DNA from 2 places in the Aeromonas sp. HMWF016 genome. Region 2 is predicted to be linked to the other one. Evidence: predicted binding sites of a transcription regulator. Region 2 holds the regulator's gene; the other holds the start of a gene.
The links. The regulator MetJ, encoded in region 2, represses methionine synthesis genes. The targets are predictions, from matches to a motif close to AGANNTCTAGANNTCT.
Positions count from the first base shown of each region.

Region 1: a site for MetJ is predicted at 16,686-16,701, ahead of metN (methionine ABC transporter ATP-binding protein MetN). Genes of this name have one in related genera too.

Region 1 covers NZ_CAWNWX010000089.1:286-18,839, reverse strand. Annotated here, with positions in the region: gene AACS24_RS14425 (DUF3334 family protein) at 1-227, shown strand, start outside; gene AACS24_RS14420 (DUF2860 family protein) at 296-1,294, opposite strand; gene arcB (aerobic respiration two-component sensor histidine kinase ArcB) at 1,492-3,804, shown strand; gene dgt (dGTPase) at 3,838-5,202, shown strand; gene AACS24_RS14405 (hypothetical protein) at 5,518-5,721, shown strand; gene AACS24_RS14400 (ATP-binding protein) at 5,959-10,197, shown strand; gene AACS24_RS14395 (EAL domain-containing response regulator) at 10,229-11,410, shown strand; gene AACS24_RS14390 (methyl-accepting chemotaxis protein) at 11,450-13,423, shown strand; gene rfaH (transcription/translation regulatory transformer protein RfaH) at 13,452-13,952, opposite strand; gene metQ (methionine ABC transporter substrate-binding lipoprotein MetQ) at 14,048-14,848, opposite strand; gene AACS24_RS14375 (methionine ABC transporter permease) at 14,874-15,527, opposite strand; gene metN (methionine ABC transporter ATP-binding protein MetN) at 15,508-16,551, opposite strand; gene AACS24_RS14365 (hypothetical protein) at 17,035-17,490, shown strand; gene ppgK (polyphosphate--glucose phosphotransferase) at 17,583-18,326, opposite strand; partial or broken gene AACS24_RS14355 (tRNA epoxyqueuosine(34) reductase QueG) at 18,438-18,554, opposite strand, start outside.
Region 2 covers NZ_CAWNWX010000035.1:20,636-30,206, reverse strand. Annotated here, with positions in the region: partial or broken gene AACS24_RS05025 (DUF4010 domain-containing protein) at 1-257, shown strand, start outside; gene AACS24_RS05020 (sugar O-acetyltransferase) at 344-934, shown strand; gene AACS24_RS05015 (DUF1294 domain-containing protein) at 931-1,269, shown strand; gene AACS24_RS05010 (hypothetical protein) at 1,384-1,596, shown strand; gene yrfG (GMP/IMP nucleotidase) at 1,664-2,344, opposite strand; gene nudE (ADP compounds hydrolase NudE) at 2,489-3,097, shown strand; gene cysQ (3'(2'),5'-bisphosphate nucleotidase CysQ) at 3,135-3,947, shown strand; gene AACS24_RS04990 (hypothetical protein) at 3,944-4,261, opposite strand; gene AACS24_RS04985 (aromatic amino acid transport family protein) at 4,385-5,656, shown strand; gene AACS24_RS04980 (tRNA-binding protein) at 5,725-6,063, opposite strand; gene AACS24_RS04975 (AraC family transcriptional regulator) at 6,147-6,869, opposite strand; gene metJ (met regulon transcriptional regulator MetJ) at 6,911-7,234, opposite strand; gene metB (cystathionine gamma-synthase) at 7,455-8,627, shown strand; partial or broken gene metL (bifunctional aspartate kinase/homoserine dehydrogenase II) at 8,627-9,571, shown strand, end outside.

The sequences.
Region 1 (18,554 bases), on a different contig from region 2:
CCCGCCGCGTCACCTTCTTCACCGCTCGCAACAACATCTTCTATCTGGAGCTGGCGATGGACAAGACCGAGTTCATCCGTATTCACAATGAAGGGATGGAAGAGGAGGAGCTGGATCCCGATGCCCTGATCGCCCAGGCGAAGCAGGATGCGGCCAAACCGGCGCCAGCAGCAGCTCCGGCCGCCAGCAACGATCACGACGATCTGCTCGACTCGCTCGGTATCTGAAGCTGGTTTACGGCAGAAATGATAAGGCCACCCATCGGGTGGCCTTTTGTATCGCGGCTTTGCTGAGGTCAGAAGTTGTAGAGCAGGCCGGTGCTGACGCGACTTGCTTCGGTATCGTAGAAGCCGATATCGGAGCTGGCGTTGGCGTAGGAGAGGGTAAAGGTCGCGCTGAGCGGTTTCACCCCGAACAGGCTATGCCAGAAGAAGGTGCCGTTGATGGCGAACTCGTCCGCATCGGCGCGCTGGCCGAAGATGGGGTTGGCTTCGTCATACTTGCGCTTGCCGGCATAGACGTTGCTGACGATGGACCACTGGGGGCCACGCTTGGCATAGGTCAGTTGCAGGCCGGTGTTTTCGAAGCTCTCGGCACTGCCATCGAGGTTGGCTTGCTTGTAGATCAGCGCAGGTTCCAGAGACTGACCGTCGACGAAGGTCCACTTGTAGGAGAGCTGCATGTCATACATCTTGCCATTGCGATCCAGCATGGAGGCGTAGTGAGTGCCATGGACCCGGTCATACTGCTGGCCGCTCTGCTCATCATCCATATCGATGCTGCGGGCGGTGATGCTGCCGTTGAAGTTGCTGCCCCAGATCTTGTCCCAGGCGAAACGCGCCCCTTTGGATTTCAGGTCGGTGGAGCTGCGATCCACGCCGGTGGCAAAAGGATCGCTCCACAGCTCGACCGGCATGGCGTTGAATACCAGCGAGGTAGCGACGATCCCCTTGTCGCCCATCTCCTGACGCAGACCGAACTGCTGAGTAAAGTCGAAGCGGATGGCATCCTGAATGAGGTTACCGAGGAAGATCTGGGTGCGGGTATCGGCAAAGGTATAGCGGATATCGGCGTTGATCAGCGGAGTCAGCTTGTTCTCGCTATCCGGTGAGCCCAGATCATTGATGCGACTGTGGTTGTCGTCGCCGGCATAGAAGTTGGACTTGTAGCTGGTGGCGCTGACGCCGCCCAACAGGAAGCCGGACCAACCGGACTGGCGCGGAATTTCGCCCAGATCGGCGTATGCAGCGTGGCTCGCAAGCAGGCCGAGACCCAGCAAGGTGAGATTGCGCATCAAAAGACTCCTGATATATCAAACTGTTGAGGTGTAAAGCCCGGGATGTTCGTGCTGCTGATGTCACCTTGGTATTGCCCGGGCGAGTGCAATGGTCACATATGATACAGGAATCTCCAATTATTGGCTTATCACACAAGAGTTAAGCGCGTTGTGCTGGTATTCTGTCCGGCGAATATCGGGGAGAAAACAACAAGATGAAGCAGATTAAATCCTGGGCGCAATATTACGTCGATCTGATGACCAAGCTGGGTCTGGTGCGTTTCAGCATGTTTCTGGCCACCGGCATCATAGTGCTGGCGGTCGCCATCCAGATGGGGGTCACCCTGTTTTTGCGGGGCAGCATCGATGTCATCGATTTCGTGCGCTCGGTGTTTTTTGGTCTGCTGGTCACGCCCTGGGCGGTCTATTTTCTCTCCATCGTGGTGGATCAGCTGGAGGATTCCCGCCAGCGGCTGAGCCGGATGGTGCGCAAGCTGCAGGATATGCGCGAGCGGGATCTCGAGCTCAACAACCAGCTGCAGGAGAACATCAGCCGCCTCAACAGCCAGATCGCCGAGACCAACCGGGCCGAGAGCCTGCGTCTGCAGGCCATCGAGGATCTGGAGAACGAGGTGTTCCAGCGGGAGAAAGCCCAGCTTCATCTGGGAGAGCGCACCGCTCTGCTGCGCTCCTTTATCGACTGCTCCCCCGATCTGGTTTACTACCGCAATGAGGATGAGCAGTTCTCCGGTTGCAACCGCGCCATGGAGGAGCTGACCGGCAAGGCGGAGAACGAGCTGATTGGCCTCACCCCGTTTGACGTCTACAAGCAGGAGATCGCCAACAAGGTGGTGGAGACCGACCGCCAGGTCTTTGCCAGCAACGAGCCGCTCACCTACGAGCAGTGGCTGGAGTACCCCGATGGTCGCAAGGCCTACTTCGAGCTGCGCAAGGTGCCCTTCTTCGACCGCTTCGGCAAGCGGCTCGGCTTGCTCGGTTTTGGCCGTGACATCACCGAGCGCAAGCAGTATCAGGACAAGCTGGAGAAGGCGAGCCGCGACAAGACCACCTTCATCTCCACCATTAGCCACGAGCTGCGTACCCCGCTCAATGGCATCGTGGGATTGAGCCGCATGCTGATGGATACCCCCCTCGACCCGAGCCAGCGCCAGCAGCTCAAGACCATTCACTTGAGTGCGGTCACCCTCGGCAACATCTTCAACGACATCATCGACCTGGACAAACTCGATCGGCGCCGGCTTGAGATCGCGCCAACCCGGATCGACCTGCCCGCGTTCCTCGACGAGCTGGAGACGCTGTCGCGTATTCAGGCGGAGCAGAAGGGGCTCTATCTGCACTTTGATCGCGATGGCGACATGCCGCAATTCGTGATGGCGGATGGTACCCGACTGCGTCAGGTGCTGTGGAATCTGGTGGGCAATGCGGTCAAGTTTACCGATGAGGGCGGCGTTACCGTGCGCTGCCTCTCCCATCCTGCCGACGAGCCGGGCAAGCTGGCGCTCCACTTTGAGGTGGAAGATACCGGCGTCGGCATTCCCCGCGCCCAGCAGGAGAAAATTTTCGCCATGTACTATCAGGTGCAGGGCAAGAAGCACGCTACCGGTACCGGTATCGGCCTCGCTGTGTCGCGCCAGCTGGTACAGGCCATGGGCGGTCAGCTCTACGTGGATAGCGAGCCGGGTGAGGGTTCCTGCTTTACCGCCGAGCTGGAGGTCGCCTGTGTCGAGCAGGTGTTGCCGGAGACGGAGGAAGAGATGCCCTCCCTCGACATCCTGCTGGTAGAGGATGTCGAGCTCAATGTGACGGTTGCCTGTGCCCTGCTGAACAAGCTCGGCCATCATGTCAAGGTGGCGCGCGATGGCGCCCAGGCGTTGGCGATGGCCAACCCGGATGATTTCGACCTTATCCTGCTCGATATCCAGCTGCCTGACATGACCGGGTTCGATGTGGCGGCAACCCTGCTCGAGCGCTACGGCGAAAGTTTGCCGCCCATGGTTGCCCTGACGGCCAATGTAACCGGCGATCGCCAGTACTATCTGGATCGCGGCATGCGGGATGTGATTAACAAGCCGCTCGGCTCGAAGGCGGTGCGCGAGGTGATTGGTCACCTGTTTGCCGATCTGGCCGACGACGAAGCGGACGAGCAGGCTGATGCGGTGGCTCAGGATGCGTTGCTGGATCTGCCTTTCCTCACCGACTATGCCGATACCGTGGGCAAGCCGGTGCTGCTCTCCAGCGTCGAGCTGTTCGAGAAGATGATGCCCGACTACATGGCTGTGCTCGACTCCAACATGATCGCGCGGGATCAGGCTGGCGTGGTGGAGGAGGCGCACAAGATCAAGGGGGCTGCAGGCTCCATCGGTCTGCGCCGGCTGCAGCAGACGGCGCAACTCATTCAGAGCCCCGATCATCCCGCCTGGTGGGAAAATGTGGAAGACTGGATTGAGACGCTGCGCCGGGAATATCCGGGCGATATCGCCCGTCTGCGCCGCTGGTTGTTGTCTTGAATCTAATGGGAGCCGCGGGCAAGGAGCCACAGGATGTATAGCCGTTTGATCACCCCGGAGCGTATTCACTCCTGGGGGAATGAGGATCTGCTGGAGGCGACCGAGCTGGATCGCGCCCGCATAGTGCAAGCGGCACCGGTGCGCCGGTTGCAGCAGAAGACCCAGGTATTCCCGCTCGATGTGAAGGCCTCGGTACGCAGCCGTCTTACTCATTCGCTGGAGGTGCAGGAGACCGGCCGCCAGATCAGCCGCCGCATTCTGGCGGAATTGCCAGCCGGTGTGGTGTGCGAGGGGGCCTTTATCAATCTGGTGGAGATGTCCTGTCTCTTGCACGACGTGGGCAACCCGCCGTTTGGTCACTTCGGCGAGCAGGTGATGAGCCAGTGGCTTGGCGAGATGCTCACTCCCCTCTATCAGCAGGCACTGGCACAGCCCCCCTCGGCCCAGTGGGCGGAGCTGTGTCAGGATCTGCTGCTGTTTGATGGCAATGCCCAGAGCTTGCGGTTGGTACACAGCCTGCACGAGCTCAACCTGACCCTCGGCCAGCTGGGGGCGCTGTGCAAATACCCGCAGCAGCCGCAACCCGGCGTGAGTTACGGTCAGCATCACGGCTGGAGCAGCAAGCGCGGCATCTTCTTCAGTGAACAGCCCCTCTATCGCGCCCTCGGCCAGAGTCTGGGGCTGGCCCCCGGCTGCCGCCATCCGCTTGCCTACATCATGGAGGCGGCAGATGACATCTCCTACTGCATCGCCGATCTGGAGGATGCGGTAGATCGGCGCATTCTCACCCTGAATGAGCTGCTGGCTGCCCTCTGCAGCGCTGATGGCAGCGATTACATGACGACCCTGCTTGGTGATGCACAGCGATCCAGCTGGGGTTTCTTCCCCCATTTTCGTCACCAGTTGACCAGAGATCTGGTGGCGCTGGCGGCCAGCACCTATATCAGCGAGCATGAGGCGATCCTGCAGGGGCGCTATCCGCAGGCCCTGCTCCATGGTCAGGCTCCTGCGGCGCGGGTGCTCGATATCCTCAAGCAGGTTGCGCGGGCGCAGGTTTTCATGCGCCCCGAGGTAGAGGCGCTCGAACTGGAAGGCTACGCCGCTCTGCGCGGTGTGCTCGCCACCTACTCTTGCCTGCTGGCAATGCCGTCCGGGCAATTTTCCCGTCTGCTGGCGGGTGAGGGGGGCAGTGAACTCTTCTTCGCCCGGCGGCTCTATCACCGCCTCTCGGCGCGCCATATCAAGGCCTATCGGCTGGCGGTGGCCGTGCGGGACGATCGTTTTGTCTGCGAGCAGGAGCAGGAGTGGTACTACCGGGTGCGCCTGCTGCTCGACTATGTCAGCGGCATGACGGATACCTATGTGCTGGAAGAGTACCGGCTGCTCTCGGGGATCTGATGCCTCGGACTCCCTTTCGGGCAGCATAAAATGCCGTAAAAACGTTTAAAAAGGAGCCGCAAGAGGCTTGTGTTAAATTCGGAGTTTTTTTAGACTGCTGCAACCTGTTCAACTTTTATCCGGTAAGGAGACGAAAATGCACCATCAGATGCTAAATCTTGCATTCTCTCGCTGCACTGCGTGCGGCGTGAAATCTCGTGCTCTTTTACCGCGTGGCGTAAACAGGTAACCCCTGTCTTTTTATCACCCGCGGTTCGTCCCGCAGGGTGATATCCACTTTCTCCGGGAGAACCGCATGTTCAACTGGAGAATGTCATGTCTATCGAACTGGTTTTACTGCGTAGCGTCGAGTCTTTGGTACAAAAGCGGATCGCCAAGGTTGAGCGTCGTCTCGCCGTGATCAATCTCTCGCCTGCCCTGCTGAAAGATATCGGCCTGGAAGGGTATGAGGGGCAGATCTCCCATATCCGTGAGCGCGAGTATCAAACAGGCTTCCGGCTTGGGAATCGAATAACCTGATGTGGTGGGGGCGTTGTTCCCCCCAATCTCTTTAACGTTGCAAAAAAATGACGTGACAGACCAAAATCTGTCACGTTTTTTGCTTTAAAAAGGATTGTTTATTCACATTCAGCCAATATCCCTCTATCCTCTCGGCCCCGTTTATAGCGGAACTGTTTGTTTTCTCACCGGCTAGAGCCATTATCTAGAGGGTCGAGGATGAATCGTATTGGCCTCACTCATCAGGACAAATAGCTCATGTCTCGCGCTTGTCATCTCCTACTGATTTTTTGCTCACTGCTTCTGCTGAGTTGGCACGTTACTGCGGAGTCATCGCCCGAAGAGGAACAAAGAGCGATTGGTGAGCAGGGCTTCTCTCAGGAGCTGGTGGTGGGTGTCCCCCGTGGTGGCTATCCCCCCTTTATCTACGAGGTGCCATCGAAACAGTACGCCGGTCCGCTCAAGGAGCTGGCCCTGCGGATTGCCGCCGAGATGGGATTATCGCTGCGTTGCGTATCCTTTAACTCTTATATCGAAGCTCAGGAAGCGCTGAAGAAGGGGGAGGTTGATGCGCTGGTCGGGGTAGAGCTTGATGCTTTACCGGTGGAGGGGGTGAACCATATCGGTCACCTCGGCTCTTATGGCCGAGCTATCCTGATGCAACATCCCAACCAGCGGTTAACGATCGAGCAAGCAAAAAAAATGCGCTGGGTTTGTATCCGCGGGTTTGGCAGTTGCCGTGAGCTGGCATCGCTGGGAATGCCCAACGTGACCCAGGTCGAGAGCCGTGATGAGGCAACCTATATGGTCAAGCTGGGTCTGGCTGATGGTTATCTGGCGCTGGGACCTATTCTGGTGCGCGAGCTGCAGCGCCTCCCTGACACCATGGGGATTGCGACTCCTCGCTGGTTGAGCAGCAGCGCCCTGACGATTGCGACAAGCGCAAATAATAGTGAGCTGACTGAGCGGATCTGGCAGGCATATCAGAGGATCCCGGTGACCGATTCCCGTCTGCGCCTGGCCGAGGGGGATCGCCGGTTCAAGGTCGATCTGCTGCTGGAGCCTGCCGAGATGGCATGGCTAAAACAGAAAAAAGTGATCCGGTTTGCCGTAGCTCCCTCCTTTTCCGGTATCAGCGAGATCGACGAAGAGGGGAGGTTGCACGGGTATGCTGCTGACCTGATGAAGCTTATCAGCCTGCGCTCCGGTGTCCGGTTTGAGCTGGTACCGACCCGTACCTGGCAAGAGTCCATCGAGCTATTGCAATCTCACAAGGTGGATTTGATCCCTTTGATGACTCCCCTGAAGGAGCGGCGGGAGTTCGCCTCCTTTACTTCCTCTTACCTCAAGTTTGACAGCTACATTGTTGCCAGGATCGGTGCTCGCAGCTTGAAATCTCTGGCTGATTTAAAGGGGCGTCAGATCGGGGGGGTAACCGGTTCCTACGAGGCATCGTTGATTCGCAACTTTGGCGGGAGGATTGTTGAGGTTGGACGCGATGAAGATCTTCTGAAGTTGCTTGACTCGGGCAAGGTCGATTATGTACTGCTGACCATGACCAACCTTGGCCAGCAGGCGATGAAAGGATTCAACGAGAAGTACCAGGTTGTGCTGGGGAGCCCCGAATTTTCGGTGCCGATCAGTATGGCGGTCGATATCGCACAGCCCGAACTGACCAGGATTATGGACAAGTTGCTGCAGACCATTACCGATGAAGAGTGGCAGCTGTTCGATCGCCGCTGGCTCAACATCTCGGTCAATATGGCGGTGGACAATAGCCCTCTGTACAAATGGCTGGCATTTGCCGTAGCGGCTCTTGGCACCTCGGGTCTGCTGGTGTTGCTGTGGGCGCGCAGCCTGCGCCGTCAGATTGCCCAGCGCAAGGTTGCGGAAAGCAAGCTGAATGAGCAGCTCTCTTTTGTGCAGACACTGCTCAACTCCTTGCCGACCATGGTGGCACTCCGTGACAACGAGCAGCATATCACCCTTTGCAATCAAGCCTACCGCGAGACCTTTTTCATCGAGCATGATGGGCTACAGCGAGACGATCTCGCGCATATGCCCGAGCCGGTTCGTCGCCAGATGGTGCAGGAGGAGCGAGCCGTCTGGCAGAGCGGTCGCAAGCTGGAGGGGGCGGGTAACAGTGTGCGGTCCGATGGTTCACCGTTTCATGTTATGTACGCCAAACTCCCCTATCGTGACTCGGCAGGGAAGATGCTTGGTGTATTGACCGTGCTCACCGATGTCAGCCAGATCAAGGATGCGGAGGAGCGGGCGCGCAAGGCGGAAACCCGCCTGACCCAGATTACCGACAGTATGCCGGGCATTGTCTATCAGTATCTGTGGCAGGGGCCGGGCAAGGGACGTTTTCTCTATGCCTCCCAAGGGGCTCGCGAGATCCTCGGGGTCAGCCATCAGGAGCTTTTTGCTGCCGACTCGGGAGGAGAGATCTTCGGGTTTACCGAGGAGGCGTTGCAGGACTTTGTCAGCAAGGTGGCCAATCATGCCGAGACTCTGGCCCCGCTTGATCTGGAGGTCAAGGTCGAGCGGCCGGAGGGAGATCGCTATCTGCAGGTACGCGGCAGCTTCGTGCGTCAGGAACAACAGGAGCTAATCCTCAACGGGGTGATCCAGGACATTACGGCACTCAAGCTGCAGGAGTATCAGTTGCGCGAGGCGCAAGCCTATGCCGAGCAGGCCATGCAGGCGCGTAGCCGTTTCCTCGCTACCATGAGCCATGAGTTGAGGACCCCCATCTCCGGTATGCACGGCATGCTGGAGCTATTGCAGATGAGCGAGCTGAATGACGATCAGCGCTACATGGTGCGCAATGTCGTCACTTCAACCAACAACCTGCTCTATCTGGTTAATGACATCCTCGACTTTTCCAAGATAGAGGCCGGCCAGTTGCGATTGCACTATCAGGTCTGTCGCTTGCAATCAGTTATTTGTGACGCGATCCGTGGCCATGCGACGCTCGCGCATAGCAAGGGGTTGCAGGTGGTGCTGGAGTGGGGTCAAACCGTGCCCGATCAGGCCGAGATGGATGGTGTAAGAGTCGGGCAGGTGATCTCCAACCTGCTCAACAATGCTGTCAAGTTTACCGAGCAGGGGTGTATCACTCTTGCTGTTAACTACTTCGACGGGTTGTTGAGCATTATGGTCGCCGATACCGGTATCGGGATTGCCGAAGAGAAGCAGGCACTGCTTTTCACTCCTTTTGAGCAGGTGGAATCAGACATCAATCGCCGCTTCGGTGGTACAGGGCTGGGGCTGGCCATCTGCGATCAGCTGGTGCGAAAAATGGGGGGCAACCTGCATTTGGCCAGCAAGCCGGGTGAGGGGGCGAGTTTTACCTTCACCGTACCGCAGCAGAAGCCACAATGGGATCAGCCAGCTTTGGCAGGGAGCGAGTGGTGGTATTTCAGCAACGATCCGGTGCTGGAGATTGCCATGGAGCGCCTTGGCGCCAAGCTCAAACCCCTTGAAGCATCGAGCTTCAGCGATGATTTGCAGGGATTGCTGCTGGCAGACGAACTTTGGCTGGAGCAGACGCTGGGGCCCGAGTGGCAAAGCTGGCTTCAACAAAGGGCTCTCAAAGGGATCATTGTGTCTCCCCGCGAGGCGCTCCGCGGGCGTCTCGGTGCTGCTCACTGGTGGCGGCTGGGACTCTCCCCTCTCTATCCGGATCTGCTGCTGGAGAGTTGCAACGAATTGCTCAATGAGCAGGTTACCCCCATGCTCACGGCTCTCGGGGAGAAACTGGGCGGGAGGGTTCTGGTGGCCGACGATCATCCGGTCAACCGTGCTCTGCTGGCCAGACAGCTCGCCATTCTCGGGATAGAGGCACAGGTGGTTGAGGATGGCGAGAAGGCGTTGCGGGCATGGCAGGGGCAGGATTTCTCTCTGCTGCTGACCGATTGTCATATGCCGGTGATGGATGGCTATAGTCTGGCCAGAGCGCTGCGAGCCCAAGGTGTGACCGCGCCCATAATCGGGGTAACGGCTGATACTTCGGAAGAGGCGAGTGCCCGCATGACCGAGGCTGGCATGAGTGACATGTTGTTCAAGCCATATCCCCTCGAGACCCTGCGTCAACTATTGGCACACTGGCTGACTGACGTGGCTACAGTCTCAACAGAAGAACCCGCAGAACAGCAGCAAATCGCCGAGCAGGCGGAACGCTGGCAAGGGCTCTTTGGTGATGAGGAGGCCGCTCGGGCGATGGCAAAAGAATATCTCGATTCTAACCGTCAGGATGGCAAGGATATGATGGTGGCACTGACTTGCCACGATACTCAGGCGCTGGTAGAAACTGCCCACCGTATCAAGGGGGCCGCACGCATGGTGGGGCTGCAAGAGCTGGCCGCCCTGGCCGCCAGACTCGAATCGGCCGCACGATTGAAGCAGATGGAGGCGCTGGAAGAGTTGGTTTGCGGGGTACAGGTATTGATGAACGCAATCTCCCACGAAATTGGATTATGGCTCGATGAATAACGTACAAAACGTACACGATGAATTGGTCATCATGGTTGTCGAGGACCATGCGTTTCAACGCAAGGCCCTGATGCACCAGGTCCGTGACCTGGGTTATCAACAGTTGCTGGAAGCTCGTGATGGGCAGGAGGCACTTGAGGTGTGCCAGCGTCACTCGGTTGATATCCTTTTTTGTGACCTGCGCATGCCCGGTATGGATGGAATGGCTCTGTTGCGCCGCCTCTCCCTGGGAGGATTCAGCGGAGGCATCATTCTCTCCAGTGCATTGGAGGATGACGTCGTGGAAGCGGTTTTGCGGATGAGTACTGCTTATGGTTTGCAGGTGCTGGGACGTATCGAAAAACCATCGACCAAGCAACAGTTGAGGGTGTTGATTGAGTCGTGGTCTCCTCGTCAGGAGCAGGTCCAAAAAGAAGATGGGCATCGGCTTGGGCTGGATGAGTTGCGACGCGCGCTGGATGAAGATCAAATTGTCCCCTGGTATCAACCGAAGGTCAGCTTTGCCACCGGCGAATGGGTCGGGATGGAGGCTCTGGCTCGCTGGCAGCACCCGGAATATGGTCTGATCTCTCCGGGCCGCTTCATTCCGCTGGCAGAAAACAACGGGCTCATCGATCAACTGACCGAGATCATCATTAACAAGTCGCTGCGCGATGGTCATCTCTGGGAGGAGACCGGTCTCTCCCTCAATCTGTCGATGAATCTTTCGACTACTTCGCTGATTGAGGGGGATCTCTGCAACTCCCTGATTGCGCAATGTCAGCGCTGGAGCATCAATCCCGAATTGATCACCCTGGAAGTGACCGAGAGCTCCTTCGTGCAGGATGTGGGCAAGTCGCTGGAGGTGTTGACCAGACTGCGGATGCATGGATTCGGTCTCTCTATCGATGATTTCGGCACCGGCTACTCGTCGATGCAGCAGTTGGCTCTGCTGCCTTTTACCGAGTTGAAGCTGGATCGATCCTTCGTCGATCGCTGCTATGCAGATCCATCCCGCTTGGCCATTATCGAGTCCAGTATTGAGCTTGCCCGCAAGCTGGGGCTTAAATCGGTGGCGGAAGGGGTCGAGGATGAGTTGACCTGGCAACAGTTGGCAAAACTTGGATGTGACGTGTGTCAGGGCTTTTTCTCTGCCAGACCGATGCCGCGCAGTGAATTGCAGAAGTGGCACCGCTCCTGGCAGGAGAGATTGCCTACACTTATATCGATCTGATTCTTTTGGCCTGCGGGCCTCATCTGAACAAGGATGTTCATGAAAATCTCACACAAGCTTCTGATCAGCTTCGGATTTATCAATCTTCTGATCGCCCTCTCCTCTGCGCTGGTCTACTACCGGCTAAACCAGATCAATCAATCCCAGCAGACGCTGCTGGCGCAGGCTCTGCCGGCTCTGCAGCGGGATGAGGCTAGCCAGAAAGCACTGGTGGCGACTGTCTCGGCATTGCGTGGTTATCTCATCCTCGGCAAGGATCCCGCGCAAGCGGCCAGATTGAAGCAGGAGTGGGAGGGGGCCTGGCAGGTTATTACAAGCCAGCAGTTTGATGTGGCGTTGGTGCAGTCACTCAAGAGTTTCAAGAGCAGTCAGGAAAAGGTGTGGGCCATTGCTCACACAGAGGAGAATCTGCCAGCCCATACCCTGATGTTGCAGGAGGCCGGGCCGCTTGCCGAAGCTGCGCTCGATCAGCTGCAATCTTTCGCCAATGAAGAGGTAGCGACCCCTCAGGATCAGTTATCGGGAGATCGCCGCATGCTGCTCAAGCAGGTGGGTGATGCTTACAACAGCTTGTCCAATGCGCTCTCCGCCCTGCGAGATTTCCTGATTTCCGGTGATCCAGAATATCGCAGCAAATATGAGGATTATTACAAGTTCCATCAGCAACGGGTGGCGGAGCTCAAGCAGCAGTCCAGTCTCTTTTCCGAAACCGAGCGCAGCCTCTGGCAGCTGTTTGAGGAGATGGGAACCCCCTTTTCGGAGTTGGTGGGCCAGGTCATCAGCAAGCGGCAAGCACCGGATTGGGATCAAGCCAACTATCTGATGGCAAAAGAGATTGAGCCGATGCAGGAGAGCCTCTATGAGAGGCTGGCCAAACAGGTAGGGGAGACCCGCAGCAAAGTGACTGCAATCTCAGGAAAGATGACCCAGGCTGGCCACTCCATCAGTCGCACTCTGTTGCTGGCAACGGGGAGTTCCATCGTGCTTGGCATGTTGGTGGCGTGGCTCTTCAGTCGTCGTTTGACTCGTGACATCGCCAGTCTGGTTGTGCGGGCAGGTGAGGTCGCCGACGGCAAGCTTGCTGCCAACCCCTTACCCGTCCTGAGTCAGGATGAGCTGGGCGGCTTGACCGGCTCCATCAACCGGATGTCGGCCCAGCTACGCAGTCTGGTGAGCGAGCTGCAGGGGGCTGTGGGACAGGTAGACGTCGCCTGTCAGGATGTAGGCAGCACAACTCAGGCGATAGTGACTGATTTGACCGCGCAGGATATTCGGGTAAAAGCGGTCGCCAGCGCGATCGAGCAGATGTCGGTCAGTACGAAAGAGGTTGCGGGCAATATTGCCAATGCAGCCGATAGTGCCCATCAGGTGCAGCAACAAACCCGGCAGGGACAGAATGCATTGGCACGGATGACAGATGCCATGCAGCAGATCGCCGCCATGATTGGGCAAGCCAATCACGCAATGGGATTGCTTGAGAAGCAGAGCGAGCAGGTCGGGCAGATCACCGAAGTAATTGCCACCATTGCCGAGCAGACCAACTTGCTGGCCCTCAATGCGGCAATAGAAGCGGCGCGGGCTGGTGATCAGGGGCGCGGTTTTGCCGTGGTCGCCGATGAGGTGCGTCAGCTGGCAACCCGCACTCACCAGTCAACCGCCGAAATCAGCCAGACAATTAGCGCTATTTCCCAGCAAACCCGCCAGACAGTCACCACGGTGAGCGGTGGCACCCAGCTGGTCGAGCAGGGGCGTGATGCAGTCGGGTTGGTAACCGAGACGTTGAATGCGATGAACCAACTGGTGCAGGAGCTATCCGGCCAGCTGGAGGCCATCGCAACGGCGACCGAGCAACAATCCAAGGTCGCCGCCGAAGTGGCTGGAACGGTAGAGGATATTGCCGATCTGAGCCGCCAATCCTGTCAGCAGAGCCTGCAGGGTGAGGGCATAGTCGCACGTCTGGCGGGTGATACCGGCAAGCTGACGGCGGTGATCGCCCGTTTTGAGCTGGAGTGACGGGTGGGCAGGGGATCCTGCCCATGTCTTAGTCGATACGTCTGAAGGCGTGGTTTTCGAAGCTGCTGGTGGTCTCTTTATTGAGCAGACTGACCAGCAGAATGGCCCGTTTTTCCCCATCAGGCTCCATATAGATGGCTTCAAAGCCTGCCAATGGCCCCTCTTCAATCAATACCTTATCGCCCGCATTTGGCAGTTTGGCGTAACTGGCGCGCGCCTCGTCGCTGTCATCGCGGCTCATCAGCTGATAGACCAGCTTGTTGCTGATGGGCGTCCATTCACTGCCGAAGTGGATGATCCGGCTGATGCCACGGGTCGATTTCAGGGTGACCGGAGTTACCTCTTCCAAATCTACGTAGATGAAGAGGTAGTTGGGAAACATGGGTTCCTTTACCGGGACTCGCTTGCCCCGACGCAGTTTCTCGATTTCCACCATGGGGTAGTAGGATTCGATGCCCTGTGCATCGAGGTGGGCGCGGGCGCGGGCCTCTTCCTTTGGCTTGCAGTAGGCCAGATACCATTTTTTCATGTGATGTTATATTCGTGTTGCCGTGCTCGCCGATATGATAGCGGCGGCAATAAAAAAGGCCACGCATTGCGTGGCCTTTTTTGTCGAGTGAGCAATTACCAACCTTTTACCAGGCCGCCTTTGAACAGCTCCAGCCCTTTCTTGTAGACATCATCGGTCTGGAAAGCCTGTACGAACTGTTTGACCTTCTCGTCATCCTTGTTGTTGTCACGGGCGACGATCAGGTTGACGTAGGGGGACTCTTTGTCTTCAACAAACAGGCCGTTTTCGGTCGGGGTCAGACCAATCTGGCCGGCGAAGGTGTTGTTGATGATGGCGAGCTCCACGTCTTCCAGCGAGCGAGGCAGCTGGGCCGCTTCCAGTTCAACGATCTTGAAGTTGCGCGGGTTGCTGGCGATATCAAGTACGGTCGCCTCCAGACCAGCACCATCTTTCAGGGTGATCAGGCCCTGCTTGGCCAGCAGGATCAGCGAGCGGCCCAGGTTGGTCGGATCGTTCGGTACCGCGATCTGGGCGCCATCTTTCAGCTCGCTAAGAGACTTCAGCTTCTTGGAGTAACCGGCGATCGGGTAGACGAAGGTGTTGCCGACCGGTACCAGTTTGAAGCCGCGATCACGTACCTGTGCATCCAGATAGGGTTTGTGCTGGAAGGCGTTGACGTCGATGCTGCCGTCGTTCAGCGCCACGTTCGGGGTGACGTAGTCGGAGAAGTTGACGATCTCGACGTTCAGACCATATTTCTCTTTTGCCACCTTGGCGGCTACTTCGACCAGTTCGGTCTCAGGGCCGGCAATGGCGCCTACTTTCAGGGTCTTGTTCTCTTCTTTTTGACCGCAACCGGCCAGAACCAGACCAGCCAGCAGGGCTGCCGCAACGGATTTGATGCCAAATTTCATAAAACCTCCTGTCAGAAATCGACGATTAACGATGATCACATTTGTTGACCAGGCGCTCACCCGCGCTCTGGATAAGTTGAACCAGCACGACCAGTATCACGACGGTGACCAGCATGACGGTCGGATCGAAGCGCTGATAGCCGTAACGGATGCCCACATCACCGAGACCACCACCACCGATGGCACCAGCCATGGCGGAGTAGTTCACCAGCGTGACGAGGGTAATGGTGACGCTGTTGAGGATACCGGGCAGGGCCTCGGGCAGCAGCACCTTGGTGATGATTTGCAATGGCTTTGCACCCATCGCCTTGGCCGCCTCCAGCAGGCCGTCGGGGACCTCCATCAGAGCACCTTCCACCAGCCGAGCGATGAACGGGATGCAACCGACGGTCAGCGGCACGATGGCAGCGATGGTGCCAATGCTGGTGCCGACAATCAGCCGGGTCAGCGGAATAATCGCGACCAGCAGGATGATAAAGGGCACCGAGCGACCCACGTTGACCACCATGCCCAGGGTGCGGTTGAGCAGCGGGTTGGCCAGGATCTGGCCAGCTTTGGTCACATGCAGCGCCACGCCGAGCGGCAGGCCGAGCAGGCAGCCAAACAGGGCGGAGGCAAACACCATGATAAGGGTGTCGCCCAGGGCCGTGATGAGCAGATTAATCATGGCTTCGGACATAACCCATTACCTCCAGCTGAATGTGGTTGTCGATGAGAAACTGCTGGGTTGCCTCACACTGGGCCTCGTCCCCGAACAGCTCGGCCAGCAGGAAACCGAACTTGACGCCACCGGCGTACTCGATGTCGGCGCTCAGAATGCTGATGTCGATATTGAAACGGCGGCTCGCCTCGGAGATGAGCGGCGTATCGACCGTGCTGCCGGTAAAGCCAAGCTTCAGCAGCGGGTAGCTGCCGGGCACTCGTTCGTTGCTCATCCGATCCTGATACTCCTGCGGTACCTCCAGATGGATGGTGGAGCGAATGAAATCGCGGGCCAGCTGGGTCTTGGCATTGCTGAAGAACCAGGCGACTTCGCCCTGTTCGATCAGGCTGCCGTCGCTGATGATGGCCACTTCGTCACAGATCCCCTTCACCACATCCATTTCGTGGGTGATGAGCAGGATGGTGAGCCCCAGCTTGACGTTGATCTCCTTGAGCAGGGTCAGGATCGAGCGGGTGGTCTGCGGATCCAGGGCCGAAGTGGCCTCGTCACAGAGCAGCACCTTTGGGGCCGGGGCCAGCGCCCGGGCGATGGCGACCCGCTGTTTCTGGCCGCCGGAGAGTTCGGACGGATAGGCGTGGGCACGGGCTTCCAGCCCGACCAGCGCCAGCAGCTCTTCAACCCGGCTCTTGATCTGATCCTTGCTCCAGCCAGCCAGCTCCAGCGGAAAGGCGATGTTGGCAAACACTGTGCGGGAGGCAAGCAGGTTGAAGTGCTGGAAAATCATCCCGATCTGGCGGCGAGCCTGGGTCAGATCCCGTTCGCTCAGGGCGACCAGATCCTGGCCATCGACAATTACCTGGCCCTCTGTCGGGCGCTCCAGCAGGTTGACACAGCGGATGAGGGTACTCTTGCCGGCACCGGAGGCACCGATCACCCCGAAGATTTTGCCTTGGGGTACATGCAGACTCACGTCACGCAGGGCGTGCACGGCGTCACTGCCTGTACCGTAGACTTTGTTGAGACCGATCAACTTAATCATGGATTCTTCCGTGCTAACAGCCTTACAGCACAGGGCGCTACAGGCGAGAAAATTGGGCAGAGGTTTCACTAGGTTGCACTGCCATCATGGGGGATGATGCTAAGATGTCCGGATGGCTGTGTCAACGCATGTTTTTACGTCTAGACGTCTAAAAAAGTGATAAGGATTTTCAGTTGGCAGATAAGGAATAGCAGGGTTTGGCGTTATTCCATATTGAATTTCGCTTGGAAGCCAAAGAGCCGAATTAAAGTTGGCTAATGGCGTGTGATGCTCTGTTCTATTAGGTATCCCTGTCGCGACTATCCGGCTGTGGAGCCTACCTCTCACAAGCCCCAGAATTGCATAAAGTTGAACCCCCTGTCTGCCCACTTATATATACCTCGGCCAATTTTGATGCAGCGCAAGAAGATGCCGGATCGTGATTGGGGCCTGGCTGGCCGTTTTTTATACTGAGCTTGCGGATTTCCCATGGAGGGCAGAGCGATGAGATTCCAACAGATCAAAGAGTTGCTGCACTACCTCGAGCAGGTGCATCACCAGCTCGGTCTCTGTTACCGGCGTCTGGCCAATCAGGTGGATAGCGAACGCTGCCGGATGTTGCTGGTCTATCTGCAAGGGCGGGAGGATGCCGCCAGTGTCCATCTGCAGGAGTATGCCAGCCAGCTGGGCGGCTCGGTGCGGGAGACCTGGCTGGATCAGAGCTTTAGCGAGGATATGTTGCCAGCGATTATGCGCTGCGAGTTGCCGGCTTCAGCCAGAACCGAAGATATCGTTGCCCTGGTTTGCCGCTGGGAGGAGCAGTTGATTGGCGAACTGGGTCATCTTGCCCGGGAGTGCCCGACTCGGAGCACGGCCGAATTGCTGGATAATTTGGCCCGACTGGAGCAGACCCGCCTGACCCGCTTGGTGCACGGTGCCCACCAGCTCGATGACTTGTAGCGAAGGATAAAGGCGATCATCGGATAGAGAGAGGGCCCGACATTGCTGTCGGGCTCTCTTCGTATCGGGGAGCTCATGGCATCGATGTGCAATCAGCCCTGATGTCGTTCGGCGGCGTAGAGCGCCGCGCCGATAATTCCGGCCTGGTTGAGGCTGGCAGCGGGAATGAGCGGCGCCCGGGTTTCGATGCGATCGACGAACTTCTCCAGTTTGGCTGCGCTGCCGCCGCCCAGAATGAAGAGGTCGGGGGAGAAGAGAAACTCGAGGCGAGCCAGATATTTGTTGAAGCGTTTGCCCCAGCGCCCCCAGGAGAGATCTTCCCGCTTGCGCACCGCGTCGGAGCAGTAGTGCTCGGCGATCATCCCTTCCAGCATAAGATGGCCCAGCTCGGTGTTGGGCAGCAGGTGACCGTTGACGAAGACTGCGGTGCCGATGCCGGTGCCGACCGTGATGAGGATGATGACCCCCTTGCGATCCTTGCCGGCACCAAAGCGCATCTCGGCCAGACCGGCGGCGTCGGCATCGTTCAGCACATAGCAGGGCTTGCCGGTGACATCGGCAAACAGGTGTTCGGCATCGGTCTCAATCCAGCTCTTGTCGATGTTGGCTGCGCTCTTGGCAATGCCGTTGTGGATGGTTGCCGGGAAGCCGCAACCCACGGGCCCTTTCCAGTCGAAATGTTCCACCAGAGCCTTGAGGGTATGAGCAATGGCGGCCGGGGTGGCCGGCTGTGGTGTGGCAATGCGATGGCGCTCGCCAATCAGCTCACCGGTTTCGGTATCGACCAGACAGCCCTTGATCCCCGAGCCTCCAATATCCACTCCCAACATTTGCATCTGTGATGTCCTTTTTGTGTGCCGACCATTGTTGCTCAACCATGGCGTGCTGATCTTTGTGGGTCGGCAGAGCATGAAAAAACTGCTGCAATCCGGCAAGGGGCAGATCACTCAGGCGTGATCCGGCAGACCTTTTTCGATGCAACGGATCAGCAGGCGGGTTTTCTTGTTCGTTTCATCCTGACGTCTGGCCAGCGTTGCCAGCGCCCATTCAATATGTTCGGCCAC
Region 2 (9,571 bases):
CGGGGGTCTATCTGCTATCGCTGGTCTCGGGGATCACCGACGTGGACGCCATCACCTTGTCGCTATCCCAGCTCTCCCACAAGGAGCTGGCGCTGGAGGTGGCGGCTCGCGGCATTCTGCTGGCCGGGCTGGTCAACTCGCTGGTGAAGGGGTTGCTGGCGCTTGGCATCGGCGGTCGCAGTCTCGGGCTGCGGGTGCTGCTCCCCTACTTCGTTTCGGCATTACTGATCCTGCCCCTTGTCTGGCCCGCAGGATGACGGGGATCACCTGCCAGAAGTGACAGACTGACGCCTCTCGCGCTTGTCACGTATACTGCCCCCTCTTGCAGCATGAGGAGGTAGCAATGGCGAGCGACTGGGACAAGGTACTGGCAGGCGGGGCGCTGGACAGTCAGAGCGAGGAGATAGCCAACGACCGGATCCGCGGTCAGGCGCTGCTGGCCCGGCTCAATGGTTCACCTGCAGGCGATGCGGCGCTGCGCCAGCAGATCTGCCGTGAGCTGTTCGGCCACTGCCCCGACTCCTGCTGGATCAGCACGCCGTTTACCTGCGAGTTTGGCCGCAACATCCATATCGGCGAGAAGACCTTCTTCAACTTCAACGTCACCATTCTCGATGTGGGCGAAGTGCACATCGGCAGCCATGTGCTGCTGGCCCCCAACGTGCAGATCTACACCGCCACCCACACCATGAACTATCTGGAGCGACGCAACTGGACCGCCTACAACAAGCCGGTGCGGATCGGTGACGACTGCTGGATTGGCGGCGGCGCCATTATCTGCCCCGGCGTCACCATAGGGCCACGCTCCATCATTGGTGCCGGCGCCGTGGTCACTCGCGACATCCCGGCCGACTCGGTGGCGGTGGGTAATCCGGCCAAGGTGATCCGCACCCTCAAGCAGGATGAGGAGCGCTGCTGGGAGCTGGCCCAGTGATGGCGCTGGCGCTGCTGCCACTGGGCTGGACTCTGTGGCTCGGCCTCGACGGCCAGCAATGGTGGCCACTGGCCGCACTGCTCACCATGAGCCTGCTGACTCTGGCGGCCTACGCCTGGGACAAGCGACAGGCGGTGCGGGGCGAGTGGCGCATTCCCGAATCCCGCCTGCACCTGCTGGAGCTGTGCGGCGGCTGGCCCGGAGCACTGGTGGCCCGCCAGTGGCTGCGTCACAAGACCCAGAAGCGCAGCTACCGGCTGGTCTTCTGGTTTATCGTGCTGCTGCACCTCACCCTGTGGGCGCTCTGGGTCGGTCGGCCACTCTGGCAGCAATAGCTGTCTGCGTCACAAAGGGACAATGGGCCCCATTGCGGCCGCCTGACGGCTATGAGAAAACAGAGCAGATCTCATCAGCATTTTCGCCGTCTATAGACGACAAGGAGTCGTGACATGACCATGTGGACAGGCATAGTCCTGATCGTATTTATCAGCGTATTGTTCGGATATCTCGGCAAGCGGGCCCGCTATCAGATGGGGGATGCCCGCATCACGGATCGCCTCGGCAGGCAGGATATGGTCATTCGGGAGCTGCAGGAGCGGGTCGCCAATCTGGAGGCGATCGTCATCGAGGAAGAGAAACGGCGCCCGTTTCGGGAGCTGTGATGTTTCACCGCCAGGTTTCAGATACAGAGAGGGCTGCATGATGCAGCCCTCTCTTGTTTGAACTGATTCAGATTGCCAGCGGCAGCAACTCGGCATAGTCGCGGATCGCCGGGAAAGCGGTGATGCTCTGCTCCGGCTTGCAGCTATCCGGATTCTGGATCGCCAACTGATAGCCGATACCATAGTCGGCGGCGGCCTGCAGGATCCGCTCGCTGTCATCCACAAACAAGGTTCGAGCCGGATCGAACGCCAGCCGCTCGGCCAGTGCCTGCCAGCAGTGCTGGCTCTCTTTCGACCAGCCCAGCTCATGGGTACTCACCATCAAATCCAGATGCTCGCGCAACCCCAGCTGCGTATCCTTCACCGACAGGCTGGCAGGGTGGGCGTTGGTAAAGAGCACCAACTGCTTGCCCGCGGCACGCAGCTCGGCCAGAAAGGGGATGGCGTGGGGGCGCCACTGGATCTTCGCCAGGATCTCCTGCTTGAGGGCACGAATGTCGAGCCCCAGGGTCTCGCTCCAGTAATCCACGCAGTACCAGTTGAGGGTACCGTTGACGGCGTGATAGTGGACGTCGATCTGCGCTTTGGCTTCATCCAGCGGCAGACCAAGCCGCTCGGCGTAACGCTCCGGCACCAGTTGCTGCCAGAGGTGGTTGTCAAAATGCAGATCGATCAGGGTGCCATCCATATCGAGCAAGACTGTATCTATCTGGTGCCAGGGCAAGGTAGTGGAGCGGGAGTGCGACATCGGGCCTCTTGATCGCGGATCATGGAAAAACAGGGCGGCAGTATAACGGATTTTTCCTCCCCCTTTCCCCTCCCTGCCCCGTGGTGTTCGGTGTGGGAGTCGTTTACTCTTGAAGCACGATTTTTTAACGAGCCGTCACCCCTGATGAGTGAGCACCACAAAAGCCCCCCCGAACAGATTTCGATCGACCAGCTGGAGCAGGAAAAGAGCAAACCGGAGATCCTCAAGGCCGAGATAGTGGCCGAGAGCCGGCTGTTCAGAGTGGAATCCCTCCACCTCAAATTCTCCAACGGTGAGGAGCGGGTCTACGAGCGGATGCGCGGCGGCAATCGTGGCGCCGTCATGGTGGTGCCGCTGTTCGATGAGCAGACCCTGCTGCTGGTGCGCGAATATGCCGCCGGCACCCACTCCTACGAGCTGGGCTTTCCCAAGGGGCTGATCGACCCGGGCGAAGATGCCTTCGAGGCAGGCAACCGGGAACTGATGGAAGAGGCGGGCTTTGGCGCCAACAACCTGACCCTGCTCAAACAGGTGTCGCTGGCGCCCGGTTACTTCTCCAGCCGGATGGACATTTTGCTGGCGCGGGATCTCTTCCCCGAACAGCGGATTGGCGACGAGCCCGAACCGCTGGAAGTGATCCCCTGGCCCCTCAATCGAATCGACGAATTGCTGGCGCGGCCCGACTTCACCGAGTCGCGCAGTATCAGTGCCCTGCTCTTGGCCCAGAAGTGGCTGGCGGAGCAGGCAGAGTAGCCCGCAGACGGGCAGTTAACAGACAGAGGATAACGAGATGCAGGAGTTGTTGGCCTGGGTGCCGGGGGTCAAGGAGATTGCCCGCGAAGCCGGAAGGATCCTTCACGACATCTATCACGGCGGTCAGTTCGAGCGTCAGCTGAAGGAGGATGCGACCCCGGTCACCAGTGCCGATCTTGCTGCCGATGCCTACCTCAAACAGGCGCTCTCGGCGCTCACTCCCCACGTTCCCGTGCTGACCGAAGAGGCGGCCGACATCCCCTTCAGCCAGCGATCCAACTGGCGGCAGTACTGGCTGGTGGACCCCCTCGACGGCACTGGCGAATTCATCGCGGGCAGCGGCGACTTCGCTACCCTGATCGCTCTGGTGCGGGATAATGTGCCGGTGCTCGGGGTCATCTATGCCCCTGAGTCCAACGTGCTCTACTGGGCGGTGCGCGGCTACGGCGCCTTCAAGGAGGTGAACGGCGAGGTACTGCCCATCAGTGCCATGCACCACGAGCATGACCAGCCCGATTCTCTGGTGGTGGCCATCAGCCGCCGCCAGAAGCTGGAGAAGCTCACCCGCCGCCTCAACCCGGCCATCAACTACGAGCTGATCCCGCTCGGCTCCAGCTCCCTCAAATCCTGTCTGGTGGCAGAAGGGGCGGCCGATTGCTACGTGCGGCTCGGCCCCACCGGCGAGTGGGACACCGCCGCCGCCCAGTGTATAGTCGAGGCGGCTGGTGGCCGCATCCTCAGCCTGGCGTTGCAGCCGCTCAGTTACAACGAAACCGAGTCACTGGAGAACCCGGACTTTATCGTGATGGGGGATCCGGATCTCGCCTGGGGCAGCATTCTGGCCCACTAGGCGGATAGAGCTATCACCACACCAGACAAGCAGGCGGCCATAGGGCCGCCTGATTTTTCAGGGTTGTTGTCGGGGGTGATGGCCGGAGTGATCCGCTGCCCAAGGCGCTCTTGAACAGCGTGATACGCTGGCAAAGCGGCAAAATGACAGTGAAACATCACAGTCGGTCGGTGAGAAATGGTGCGATTTTTCACGTAATTCTGAAAACACCTGATTAGCCAAAATAAAAAAACGAGCCGGCATAAAATTTTGGTTTTATATTTCACAAAAACCACAAATATCAGTTTTGTTTCATTCTGTGACCCAGATTCCATTCCCAATCTCGCTGGCTAAACCCCGCAATGGCAGTGATATGTTTCAGTCTCGCTTTTTGAGAATTAAATCCCGATAAACCACAATGAACTCAGATTAAAACACTAACAAAAAGTGAATTAGTAATGAGTTTATCTGTAGAGGCTACCAAGGAGCTATCCGGTTCCTGCTCCACCACTGCCAGCATCACCCGCTGGCGCCGTCACGACACCCACTGGGTTATCAGCCTGTTTGGCACCGCCGTTGGCGCCGGTATCCTGTTCCTGCCCATCAATCTGGGTCTGGGCGGGATCTGGCCCCTCGTCATCGTCGCAGTACTGGCAGGCCCCATGACCTTCCTCGCCCACCGCGGGCTGGCACGCTTCGTACTCTCCTCTTCACGCCCCCACGCCGACTTCACCGAAGTGGCGGAGGAGCATTTCGGCAAAATGGCCGGCCGCCTCATCTCGGCGCTCTACTTCCTCTCCATCTTCCCAATCCTGCTCATCTACGGGGTCGGACTGACCAACACGGTGGAAAGCTTTATGGTCAACCAGCTCGGTATGGCAACCCCGGATCGGGTGATGCTCTCCGGCGTGCTGGTATTCGCCATGATCGCCGTGATGCTGGCGGGGGAGAAAGCGATGCTGCGCGCCTTCGCCTTTATGGTCTATCCGCTGGCGGCCATTCTGGCGGCGCTCTCCTGCTACCTGATCCCTCAGTGGCAATGGCCGGAAGTGACCGAGTTTGAGGGGGTCAGCTTCCTCAACACCGTCTGGCTGGCGCTGCCGGTCACCGTGTTCGCCTTCAGCCACGCCGCTGCCATCTCCGGCTTTGCCAACGTGCAGCGCCGTGAATATGGCGAGCAGGCGGAAGCCAAGAGCGGCCTGATCCTGCGCAACACCACAGTAATGCTGGTGGGCTTCGTGCTGTTCTTCGTCTTCTCCTGCGTGCTGAGCCTCTCGCCAGCCCAACTGGCTGAAGCCAAGGCCCAGAACGTCTCTGTGCTCTCCTATCTCGCCAACATCACCGACAACCCGGTGATCGTGACTCTGGGGCCGCTCATCGCCTTTATCGCCATCAGCTCCTCCTTCCTTGGCCACTTCCTCGGTGCCCGCGAGAGCCTCAAAAGCCTGATCGCCAAGCCCACCGGGCTGCCGCTGGCCAAGGCGGACAAGGTCGGCATCGCCCTGATGTTCTTCTCTATCTGGGGTGCCGCCGTCATCAATCCGGGCATTCTGGGACTGATGGAAACCCTCTCCGGCCCCGTCATCGCCATGATCCTGTTCATCATGCCGGTGATTGCCATCTACAAGGTGGAGGCGCTGGCCCGCTTCCGTCACGGCTGGACCAACGGCTTTATCCTGCTGACCGGTTCGCTGGCGGTATCTGCGCTGATCTTCAGCCTGTTGAAGTAACGGCGAGCAACAAGCAAAAAAGAGAGGCGACCTTGGGTCGCCTCTCTTGTCTCTGTTCAGGTGTGAACTCAGCCCAGCTTGGCGCCGTTTTCCACCGCCTGCTCGGGGATGGCCATTACCACGGCGCCATCCGGCCGGTAGAAACCGGTCAGCAGAAACTCCGACTGAAACGGGCCGATCTGCTTGGTCGGAAAGTTGACTACGGCGATGATCTGGCGGCCCACCAGCAGCTCTGGCTGGTAGAGGGCGGTGATCTGGGCACTGCTCTTGCGCACTCCGAGCTCTGGGCCAAAATCCGCCCACACCTTGTAGGCCGGTTTGCGCGCCTCGGGGAACGGCTCGACCCGCACCAATGTGCCCACCCTCAGCTCCACCATCTCAAAATCCTGCCAGCTAATCGTCTCCATTTCGGCTCCTGTTTATCGTGCATCTTGCATGACCGCAGCATGGCCCAAAGAGAGAAACCTGTCTTCGGCAATCAGCCGTTTCGTTACGGCAGGCGGCCGTTGTGCTGGCGCCAGAGGGACGGAGTGAGCCCGGTCTCACTCAGGAAGCGCTCGCTGAAGGCCCCCTGATTCTGGTAACCGCAGCGGCTGGCAATCTCGCCAACGGACAGCTGCGTGCCGGCAAGCAGAGTACGTGCCAGCGCCATGCGCCGACTGCGAATGTAGTGGGAAACGCTCACCCCCAGCTGCTGGCGAAAGGCGAGCTTGAACTGGCTCTGGCCAAGGCAGGCGATGGTGGCGAGTTGCTGATTGGTCAGCGGGGCGGCGAGGTTGGCCTCGATATGGCGCTGCACCTTGAGGATCCGGGCGGCAAGACGTGGGGTGGCAGTGGTCTGCATTCCCTGCCCTTCCGCCAGCAGGGAGAGCCACACCTGCTCCATGCCAGCCACCTGCCGCCCCTCGGCCACCATGCGGTGCAGAAAAGCGAGGTAGTGGCGCTGGGGCTCATCCAGCTCGATAAAGGGGTGGGCCGCCAGATCGCCGGGCAGCCAGTCGCTCTCCTGCACCAGAAACGAAAGCGCCGGATCGGCGGCGTAGTCGTGTCGCTCACCGGGGGGGATGACGCAAGCAGAGCCGGGGGCAAGCCGGCGCCCCCGGCCCTGCACCTCAATCTCGAGGGGGCCGTCGAGGGGGATCACCAGCTGAGCAAAGTCGTGGCTATGGCTGCAGACGTGGTGGTGATAGTGGCGCAGGCTGAAGCGGGACATGGCAGATAGCAATGACGCGGCCAGGGCCGCGTCATTGGGGGTTATTCCTTGTCGAAATCTTCGATCTCTTTGCCCAGCGCTTCCATGATGGCGCGCGCTTCGGCAGGGACGCTGTCCGGATGATCCTTGCGCAAGTCTTCGTCGCAAGGGAGCGGCTGGCCGGTGAAAGCGTGCAGGAAGGCTTCACAGAGCAGCTCGCTGTTGGTCGCATGACGCAGGTTGTTCACCTGACGGCGGGTGCGCTCATCGGTCAACACTTTCAACACCTTGAGCGGGATCGAGACGGTAATCTTCTTGACCTGTTCGCTCTTCTTACCGTGTTCCGCGTAGGGGCTGACGTAGTCGCCGTTCCACTCTGTTCCCATGACTCACCTGTTCTCATTTAGCCGTGAGCGCGGATTTTAACCCTTAAGGAAATTAATGGCAATCCAACAGCAAAGCCATTTAGACGTCTGGAAGTGTTGACGGCCTTTTTAAGCTGGCGTAGTGTGGTTCATCATGATGCCAGCATTGGCACGATTGCGTGTGGCAAAAGCAGCGTGGCAGGAAGAGCGGCCACCGTCCAGAAAGATCAAGGAGAGAAACATGACCCACAAGGCCACCCTGGCGGTTCGCACCGGGATTGAGACAGACCAGCAGCACGGTGCTGTGGTGCCACCTATCTACCTCTCCAGCAACTACACCTTTGCCGACTTTGGCGAACCCCGTCAATACGATTATGCCCGCTCCGGCAACCCGACCCGTACCAATCTGGCTGACGCGCTGGCGGCACTGGAAGGGGGCGCCGGTGCCGTGGTCACCGGCACCGGCATGGGGGCTATCCATCTGGTCACCACAGCACTGCTCAAGGCGGGGGATCTGCTGATCGCCCCCCACGACTGCTACGGCGGCACCTGGCGCCTGTTCGAGTATCTGGCGGCCAAGGGCCACTACCGGGTGCAGTTTGTCGATCAGGGAGACGAGGCAGCTCTGGCCGCAGCGCTGGCCCAGAAGCCTGCGCTGGTATGGGTCGAGACCCCCTCCAACCCGCTGCTGCGGGTGGTGGATATCAGCGCCATTGCCAGCGCCGCCCACGAGGTGGGTGCGCAGGTGGTGGTGGACAACACCTTCCTCTCCCCCTTGCTGCAACAACCGCTGGCCCTCGGTGCCGACGTGGTGGTGCACTCCACCACCAAGTACATCAACGGTCACTCAGACGTGGTGGGCGGAGTGGCGATTGCCAAGGAGGCAGCACTGGCCGAGTCGCTGGTGTGGTGGGCCAACTGTCTGGGGCTCACCTCCGGGGCGTTCGACTCCTACCTCACCCTGCGCGGCCTGCGCACTCTGGCCCCCAGATTGCGCACCCATCAGGAGAACACCGATCGCATCCTCGCCTTCCTGCAACAGCAGCCACTGGTGAAACGCATCTATCACCCCAGCCTGCCGAGCCATCCGGGCCACGATATTGCGCGCCGTCAACAGTCCGGCTTCGGCGCCATGCTAAGTTTTGAACTCGATTGCAGCGAGGCAGGCATTCGCACCTTCCTCGCGGCCCTCACCCTCTTCTCGGTGGCCGAGTCCCTCGGCGGGGTGGAGAGTCTGGTGGCCCATCCGGCCAGCATGACCCACAGGGCCATGACCCCGGCGGCGCAGCAGGCAGCTGGCATCAGCGCCCAGCTGCTGCGGTTGTCGGTCGGTATTGAACACGGTGAAGATCTGGTGGCCGATCTGGCACAGGCTTTTGCACAGGCGCAGCAGGCAGAACAGGTAGCGAAGTAATGGAACAGCAGCAACAAGGAGAGATCGCGGTGGCAACAGAAACAGGCTTGAAGCGACGTCACGTCCACAAATTCGGTGGCAGCAGTCTGGCGGATCCGGTCTGTTATCGCCGGGTCGCCTGCATCGTTGAACAACAGGTGGGTGGGGATGAACTGATCGTAGTCTCCGCCGCCGGCAAGACCACCAACCGGCTGATCCAGCTGGTGGAGCTGGCCGAAGCGGGGGACGAAGCTGCTGGCGAAGCCATCTCCGCCCTCCACGCCTATCAGCAGGGGCTGATCGACGGCCTGCTGGAGGGCGAACTGCAGCTCGATATCAGCAAGCAGCTGGCCGACGACATGCAGCTCATCGCCAAGACGCTTGAGGGGCAGTTTGACCGCTTCGCCCGCAACGGCCTGCTCGCTTTTGGCGAGGTGTGGTCGGCTCGCCTGCTGGCAGCCCTGCTTACCAGCCGCGGCGATAAGGCCATCTGGCTCGACGCCCGCAGCTTCCTGCGCGCAGAGGATGGCGCTCTGGTCAAGGTGGATACTGCGCTCTCCAGCGAGCTGCTCAAGGCGCGACTGGCCGAGCACGCCGGTCGCATCGTGGTGACCGGCTTTATTGCCGCTGATATGGAAGGCCGCTCCCTGCTGCTCGGTCGCAATGGCTCCGACTACAGCGCCAGCCTGTTGGCGCTGCTGGCGGACGGCGAATCCACCACCATCTGGAGCGACGTGGCCGGGGTCTACAGTGCCGACCCGCGCCGGGTGAAGGAAGCACGCCTGCTGGAGCGCCTGAGCCTTGCCGAAGCCAACGAGCTGGCCCGCCTCGGCTCCTCGGTATTGCACTCACGCACCCTGCAACCGGTGGCCGACAGCCGCCAGCGTCTCACCCTGCGCTGCAGCTACAACCCGGATGAGGGCTGCACCCATATCCTGCGCCGCGCCCCCCGCTCCGGCGGTGCC